Regions from separate parts of the Peribacillus sp. YIM B13481 genome, predicted to be linked through region 1. Evidence: riboswitches for the same ligand, from Rfam matches in the RefSeq annotation. Region 1 holds a riboswitch; the other holds the start of a gene.
What was found. A riboswitch is a leader RNA that binds a small molecule or an ion and turns the genes downstream of it on or off. The one in region 1 is predicted to bind FMN.

Region 1 (4,435 bases):
TCAGGCGCTCGACAATTATTGCAATATTTTCTCGATCAACAGATGAGACGATTTCTTCGGCTTGACCAATTTCGAGTTTACTTACGATGTCCCTTCGGACTTCAGTGGTTGCAGTTGCTGTCAGGGCAAGCGTCAACGGATTGTTCAACTCACGCCTCACTTCTCCTAAATTCAAATAATCCGGACGGAAATCGTAACCCCATTGTGAGATACAGTGTGCTTCATCTATGACGAACAAACCGATTTCTATCGATTTCAAGGATTTTAGTACACTCTCAAGACTTAGCATTTCAGGAGATAAAAAGATAAAACGATACCTATGTAAACGATCGAGAGCTTTCCTTTTTTGATTTAGCGTCAAAAAAGAATTGAGGGTCAATACGCTTTTTTCGCCACTCATCTTTAGCTGATCTGCCTGATCCTGCATTAATGATAATAATGGGGAGACAATTAGGACAGTCTTATTTAAAAGGTAAGCCGGCAGCTGATAACACAATGATTTACCGGATCCGGTAGGTAGCATCGCTAATGTATGACGTCCGGACATCAATGATTCGATCACTTCTTTTTGTCCAGGACGAAATTCATCAAATCCAAATTTTTCTTTTAGGACACGTTCTATATTCATCATCCATCACCTATTTTCGCAAGTACAAGCCTGATCTGGAAAAAGCTTATCTGTTTATTATCGACCATCTGCTTGATGGCCTTAAGCTTTTTCGTACCAAGTTCATTAATAGCGGCTGCAATTTCCCTCTCATCGTCGAGAGACACATAATCGGCAATCGGAAAACTTTTATCCGATAGGACAATTTCGACTAGGTGATCCTCAATGGTGTTGACTTTCAATCGGCGGACCTCAGCTATTTCCCCAAGGTTTTTCCCTTCTTGGATGTATCGTAAAGTAGTTTGTGTAGATTGTGTCAAATGAGGATTTTCACCCCTTTGCCAATCATAGATCAACGTTGACAAAAGGGGGTAATCCGTTCCCGTTTCCATTTCAGAAAGCATTTGATGCAACGAGTCAAGGAAAGTAAAGCGGATAAACTCTTCTTCTAGATCTTTCCTTTTTGCAATCTGTTCAAACGTAAGCCCAATCCTGTTTGTCCCAGTTAATTTCATAATGAAAACATCTCGTTTCAAATCACTTTGACTTTCTAAAAGGGATATCAGTTCTTCATATAGATGTTGCGCAATCAACTCTCGGTCCTGACGATTGGCATGTAAAAATTCCTTTACGAAAAATTGGATTTTGGGATTTCTTTGTATCGGATAAAAACGTCTTTCATTGTGGACAATATGGGATATGGTTTGAATGAGTAAGTTTAACCTTCCCCAGAAAACCGGGGTGATATTGTGATACTTCCAACCATTTATAAAATTCGGAAAAGGATTATTATTGAAGTAATCGACTAACATCCCCTCACCTTGCATACTAATTTCAAATGCATCTGATTTATCCGTTAGATTTATGTATTCATGGTCAAGGAACTGTTCAATGTTTTGATTTAACTGCTGACGGGTAAATCGTGGTATTGTCCCAAATATATTCGTCAACCCGAATAAATGGGCATCCTGGATTGTTTGTGACGACTTCTTCCCCTGAAGCATATGGTATATAGCATAAATGGAACGTTCACCTTGAAATTTTTTTATCGCATATAGAATGATTGCCTGTAGATAATTATTCATGGGACTCACATCCTTGTTTCATTTATCCAATAAACCTATTGTAACAAAAAACTGCAAAAACCGCCGTTATTATTGATGAATACAAGGAAAATTATGTGACTAAATGACGAATCATGGAAAGGGCCATGTTAATTATTTCGATGATTTTCGTTGACATCCTGCTACATGATAGTTATTATCAATACAATTTCTATTGAAAAGTTTGGCATTCGGTCTTACAATAAGAAAGAGATAATAATCTGAAATAAAAAGATTATCAGTTGTCTATCAACTTAGGAGGGGTTATATTCATGGCTAAATTTACTATTGTGGATAAAGAAACATGCATCGCTTGTGGCGCTTGCGGAGCAGCAGCACCAGATATATATGATTATGATGACGAAGGGATTGCATTTGTTACCCTTGACGATAACGAGGGAATCGTTGAAATTCCAGATGTACTTATAGATGACATGATGGATGCATTTGAAGGATGTCCAACGGATTCTATTAAAGTTGCTGATGAGGCATTTGACGGGGATGCACTAAAATTCGAATAAAGGTACAAGCCATTTTCAATCGAGAATGGCTTTTTTTTTGGACAATTTCATTGCATCTTCCCCTGCCAAATTAAACGGACATAAAAAACAACCGAATTTGGATATCGGTTGTTTTTATGTTTCTATCGTAAATGCCATTAAGCATTTTTATATAATGTTTGCTTATTGATCCATGCCTGTAATTTAATGAACAACAACATGAATACAGATGTTATAAGCACGCCTTTAATTACATTGAAAGGCAAGATTGCCGTCGTGATTAACTTTCTTGATTCGGGTGCCGACATTGCATCCCATCCCATAAAGAAGGTATAAGCCGGTAAAAAGACATAATAGTTTAAAACACTCATAAATACTGCCATGGAAACTGTTCCCGCAAGTAAAGCGAACGTCATCCCTTTTTTTGAATTGATTTTCTGAAATACATAATAAGTTGGCAAGACAAACAGTATTCCGGCTATAAAGTTAGCAATATGCCCCACAGGTACAGCTGTCAAGGTCCCTGTCATGACTAAATCCAATAGGTTTTTAAGGAATTCAACTAGAATTCCTGCCATAGGACCAAAAATCAATGCCGCCATCAATGCTGGTATGTCGCTAAAATCAACATTCAGAAAAGGTGGAAATCCTGGAAACGGAAAATTCAAAAGCATCAATAAATAAGAAATGCTTCCCATCATTGCCAGCGTGACCGTTTTTTTCACTTTATTCTTTTTCATAGTTCTCTCTCCTTCTTTTCCGATCTACCTGAAAAGAGGTTAGTGTTCCTTAATGATGTCGATGCTCAATAAAAAAACCTTTAATTCCAATAGAATTAAAGGGATAAATTAAAGGTTACATCAAACAAACGTATCAGCAAATGACTGTTGAAACGCACTCAGGAACCTCCATCTTCTCCCATCCAGACTATACTGTCGGCTTTGGAATCACACCAAATCCTGCCCCGTAAGGCTCGCGGGCTTAGAAGGAGAACTTCCTTCATCACCGCCGGTGGGGAATTGCACCCCGCCCCGAAGATAGACCTATAAAATTTTTAGTTTCCTTTCGTTTCCGAAAGGTGCGTTAAGTAGCTTTGTATCAGCAGTTTATTCTTATAGGCGATTTAATGTGTTTCCACTAATCCCCTTTGAAAACCCGCTTTTCCAACCAAGTTTCCTACCAAAAACCTACCGTTTCTCCACCACTTAATTTATTTGATTTTATCATGCAAATTTAAAAAAGCAAGAAATAAATTTCCGCCTTTAACCTTTGGTTTTAATTTAAGGATAATTTATCCAACGAATTTTAGAGTATGTTTTTTCAGCAATAGGTAATTGGAATTTAAAACAATACACGTTGCAATCAGTCAAATTTTCCGATTCCTCCTGCATGTATCTTTCTTTGATCAGAGGCCTTTTCTTTTAGGCAAACGGCTGACAACGCGTTTTAATCGCTCCAGAAGTTTTTTCTGTTTATCCTGTTGATCCGCATTATAAATCGCTATACTTCCTGTCTGGCCGCCAATTGATTAGTGGGACCAAAGATCTTACATTTCTCTTACGCAATGCCATGAGTTCACCTTGCCGCATTCGAAGCCAATATGAAGATCAGCTTTTTACGGTACTCAAATCCGCTAAGATTTACTTACTTTATCTTTGGTCCAGTAATCCACTTTGGGCTTACCAGAGCTTGGTTTTGAGCTTTTATCCAACAGGAAAAAAGGATTCTTTAGTATTCAGCTGAATCGTCAGAAGAGCAGAGGTCATAGTACTTGTCTACTCGAGAAGATAAGGAAGGACCGAAAAGTATTTTTTCTCTGTTAAATACAGTTAGGATGAATATCTATGGTCATGGTGAATGTCCATTTATAGATTAAAAGGTTTAAAACAATAATTGGATATACAAAATGATGATTCGGAATAATGTAAATAATTTTTCTTTTTTAAGCAATCGATGAGGAAGCCATTATTATGGCGGCCTTCCACACACGATCAGGATGATAATTATTGTTTTAAGCGCTTACATCCATTTAAGTCAAATTGACATAATTACCATTTCAATTGTAAAATTAACTGAAATTTAAGATAATTACTCTCCCTTAGGAAGGTGTTTAGCATGTATCGGATTTTAGTGGCAGATGCCATCAAACCAGAAGGACTCGGACCGCTATCAGAGGCATCCCATATTCTTCTTATTCAGAAGACAGTAGAGGAAGCGGCAAATGA
Region 2 (4,435 bases), on a different contig from region 1:
ACGCTTAAGGCCATCCAATGCCCCTCCTAAAAGCTTGCTTGTGATAAACTCATTAAATCTTCCTACCACGATTCCGACTTTCAATCCTGATCCTATTAATTGTGCTTCAATAACTTTCCCCATGTCCAATTCCTCCTAATTTTAAAAAAATATCATTTTTTTCATTTAAAGATTAATTTCGCTAAAAATCCTTCAAGCATTCGGGATGTTCAGTTCAAGTGCCTGTTTCCCGATTGTATCACTTTGTTCAAGATACCGAATCAAATCGGCTATCGTAATGAACTTCAGGTTGAATTTCCCAGCGATGACTTCTAAATCGGATACGCGTGCCATCGATCCATCATCATTCATGATTTCACATATGACACCAGCTGGAGCGGCACCGCATAATTTTGCCAAATCCACCGAAGCCTCCGTATGTCCTGCCCTCCTTAATACGCCGCCTTCTTTAGCGACTATCGGAAAAGTGTGACCAGGCCGTTGAAAATCTTCAGCAACCGAATCTTCTTTAAGAAGCTCAAGAATGGTCAAGGACCGTTCAAAAGCACTTATTCCTGTGGAAGTGCTTTTATGATCGACACTAACCGTAAAGGCAGTACCATGATGATCGGTATTTTCTCCTACCATAGGATGCAGGTTCAATTTCCCTGCCAGTTCTTCTGTAATGGTTGTACATATCAAACCTCGTCCATGAGTCGCCATGAAATTGATCGCTTCCGGCGTAGCCTTTTCGGCCAACAAGACGAAATCCCCTTCGTTTTCACGGTCTTCATCATCGGATACGATTACTACCTTGCCAGCTCTCAAATCCTCGATCGCTTCTTCAATTGTATGGAACATCATTACACCGCCCTTTTATTAGAATCCGTGCTCTGCCAAAAACTCTAAATTCAGTCCTGGTTTTGAATCGCCATTTTTCATTTGATGTATAATATATTTCCCTATCATGTCGTTTTCAATGTTAACGATATCGCCAGCCGCTTTTTGTCCCAATACGGTGTCCTGATGAGTCAATGGAATCAGAGATACAGTCAAAAGGTTTCGTTCAATTCCAAATATCGTCAGGCTCGTTCCATCAATGGCTACAGAGCCTTTTGGAATGCAAAAGGCACTGAGCCCTTCTTCCAATTGGATTACATAATATACGGCATTTTCTTTTCGTTCTTTTTTTATGATTGTTCCGGTCCCGTCGATATGACCTGAAACAAAATGACCGCCAAACCTTCCCTGTGCACTCATGGCTCGTTCGAGATTCACAGGTGATCCCAATTTTAACGTCCGGATCGAGGAAACTTTGACCGTTTCCGGCATTACGTCGACCGTAAACAAACTTTTCGTGAAGGACGTTACCGTTAAGCAGACCCCGTTGACTGAAATACTATCCCCCAGATGAACATCTTCAAGGATTTTTTCAGAACGGATCGACAACTCCATACTGCTTTTCCCTTTTTTCAAGGAATGGACGGTACCGATATCCTCGATGATTCCCGTAAACATATTTTTCCCCCTTTTATAAAATATAAAAAAACCCCTTAGGATGACCTAAGGAGTTAGCAGGAGAAATGAGTGAAAAAAACTGTATACCTAAAAAGCCCAATATTTTCTTTTTTGAAAAATTAGGCGTACGTATACACTTGGGTTCCACACGTCCTTCTCCCATCCAGACTGTACTGTCGGCTTTGGAATCTCACCAAATCCTGCCTTTATCAGGCTCGCGGGCTTAGAATTTCTTCATCACCGCCGGTTGGGATTTTCACCCGACCCCGAAGGACTAAAATAATATGAATCTTTGAATATTTTATCACCTTAAAGTGAGGATGTAAAATTTCTAAACTTAAATGGTTCATTTGTTACAGGAACTCCCTCACTTTATGGAAAAATGAAATTCCACTCCAAGTAACTTCGATGTGCTCCAAAAGGTTAACCGGGCCTAATTGGTGGAATAGGTTATAGGGATTACAATTCAAACAAGGAGGAAGCCCAAGCTTATTGCCATCAACAATTTGCTTTTCTTTCTATTCGTCGTCACGATGAATTTTTTAGCCAATTTCCTGCCTTTGAACGGCCGAACATCTGGAGAGATTTCCGATAAACTGGATGTCCTCTTCACTCCTGCCGGTTATGTATTTTCCATATGGGGTTTAATCTATTTTCTGCTCGCCATCTGGGTATTCAGGCAGTTTTTAAGTAAACATCAAAACAGCCCTGCCAATAAGGCATCCTTCCCTTGGTTCGCTTTAAGCTGTGTCCTAAATGGCGCTTGGCTTTTGGCTTGGCATTACGAACGATTTTTGTTATCCGTATTCATTATCATTGCTCTTTTGGCTATATTATTGGTCAGTTATACAAGCATTAAAAAAGTGGAGCATACTCCTTTCGACCTATTTCCGTTTTCCGTTTATACCGGCTGGGTGAGTGTTGCAGCCATCGCCGACATTTCTTATTACCTTACCTATATCGAATGGGACGGTTTTGGGATTTCCAGTGTAGCTTGGACGATCGTTTTGCTGATTGCAGCAACAATCCTGGCCTTTGTCTTTGCTGGTAAAAACCGGGATTGGTGCTATCCTCTCGTATTCGTTTGGACGTTCATTGGCATCGGGATCCGAAATGGTGCGCCCTACCAGGTAATCACAGACATTTCTTATATTCTGGCTGCTCTCCTTTTTATCGTGTCGATCACGACCTTCATTAAAAATCGGAAGAACTGATAGGGAAATCTGGTGGTCTAAAAAGCTTGCTGAAGATCGTGCCAGATGTCCTGCCAAGCTTCAAGGCCAACTGAGAGACGGACCAGTTGGTCACTGATGCCCATTTGTTCCCGCGATTCTTCAGGAACGGCAGAATGCGTCATGGTAGCGGGATGCTGGATCAATGTCTCGGCATCCCCTAGACTGACGGCAATTTTGATAAGTTTCAATTTATTGAGGAATTCCTGTGCATCCTGTTTTGTACCATGCAATTCGAAAGAGATAAGGCCGCCTCCGTGTTTCATCTGTTTTTGCATTATATAATGATCCGGTGAAGCTTCATCACCTGGATAATATACCTTTTTCACCTTTGGATGTTTCACAAGTTCATGAAAGATGTTCATTGCATTGGCTGAGTGACGGTCCATCCTGACAGGCAAGGTCTTTAACCCCCGCAATAGTAACCAGGCATCGAATGGTGAAATGATTCCACCGATATCCTTCTGTGTAGTCCCAGCTACCTGATTAATAAAGTCCTTCTTACCAACGACAAGGCCCGCAACGACATCCCCATGTCCGCAAAGATATTTCGTAGCACTATGAAGGACGATATCACACCCATATTCAAGGGGTCTCTGTAAGTAGGGTGTCGAAAACGTATTATCGACTACAATCGTCACATTATATTCCTTCGCTACTCTCACCACCATCTGTAAGTCAATCATTTTCATCGTCGGATTGATCGGGGTTTCTACATAAATGCAAGTCGTTTCCGGCCGAATCATTTTCCTTACCTTTTCTTCTGTATCCATTTCACAAAAATCATGAGTGATGCGGTATTTATTTTTCATTAACTGCAGAAGGCCAAAAGTACAACCATATAAACCCTGTGAACACAGGATGTGGTCATCCGTTTTAGTTAAGGCAAAAAGCACCGCAGAAACTGCAGCCATACCTGATCCGAAAGCAAGGCCAGCTTCCCCGCCTTCCAAAGCGGCAATCTTTTCTTCCAGCACTTGTACCGTCGGATTTCCAAGGCGTGAATAAATATATCCATCTTCTATACCGGCAAAACGCCGTTCCCCTTGCTCGGCCGTTTCAAAAGTGAATGTTGAGGTTTGGAATAATGGTGTTGCCAAGCTTCCTAAATGCTTCTTCGAGTCATATCCTTCATGTATGACTGCCGTTTCAAACTGTTTATACTTTCCTGTCATAACATCTCCTCCTAACCTATGTCTATTGATATCATATGTCAAAAATCCACATAAAGGAAGCGTTTTCATGCATAGATATCCCTGTTGTAAAAACCCATAATTTAGTATGTGTGATATAATTTCACAATCTGGTATTTATAGTTGAAGACTTCGAGAGGGCACAAGATGAACAAATTCATTTTTGGTTTTCTGGTCATTTTAACGACTGCGTTAATGGGTTCTTCATTCGCTATAGGAAAAATTGGCTTAGCGTATACTTCCCCAATGTTACTTGCAGCGATTCGGTTCATCCTAGCAGGTTTCATCATGGCCATTGTCGTCAAGCTCATCAAACGCCCGCATCCAAAAAAGATCAAGGATTGGTCAAAATTGAGTATCATCGGTTTTTTCCAGACGGCTGGTGTAATGGGATGCATCTTTGTAGGTTTAAGGACCATTTCAGCCGGGGAACTTTCGATCTTGACATTCATGAACCCATTATTAGTGGTCATTTTTGGAACGCTATTTCTTAGAACGATTTACACCTTGCAA

Region 2: it holds a riboswitch for FMN, as region 1 does, so the genes downstream of both, ribE (riboflavin synthase) here and ACFX4X_RS08890 (ECF transporter S component) in region 1, are expected to answer to the same signal.

The regions. Positions count from the first base shown of each region.
Region 1 is NZ_JBHZPE010000010.1:87,357-91,791, reverse strand. Features, by position in the region: gene ACFX4X_RS08905 (RecQ family ATP-dependent DNA helicase) at 1-628, opposite strand, end outside; gene ACFX4X_RS08900 (YpbB family protein) at 628-1,692, opposite strand; gene ACFX4X_RS08895 (ferredoxin) at 1,983-2,231, shown strand; gene ACFX4X_RS08890 (ECF transporter S component) at 2,369-2,950, opposite strand; FMN riboswitch at 3,117-3,253, opposite strand; gene serA (phosphoglycerate dehydrogenase) at 4,326-4,435, shown strand, end outside.
Region 2 is NZ_JBHZPE010000025.1:60,120-64,554, reverse strand. Features, by position in the region: gene ribH (6,7-dimethyl-8-ribityllumazine synthase) at 1-123, opposite strand, end outside; partial or broken gene ribB (3,4-dihydroxy-2-butanone-4-phosphate synthase) at 202-840, opposite strand; gene ribE (riboflavin synthase) at 859-1,497, opposite strand; FMN riboswitch at 1,645-1,775, opposite strand; gene ACFX4X_RS15175 (tryptophan-rich sensory protein) at 2,031-2,711, shown strand; gene megL (methionine gamma-lyase) at 2,729-3,904, opposite strand; gene ACFX4X_RS15165 (DMT family transporter) at 4,070-4,435, shown strand, end outside.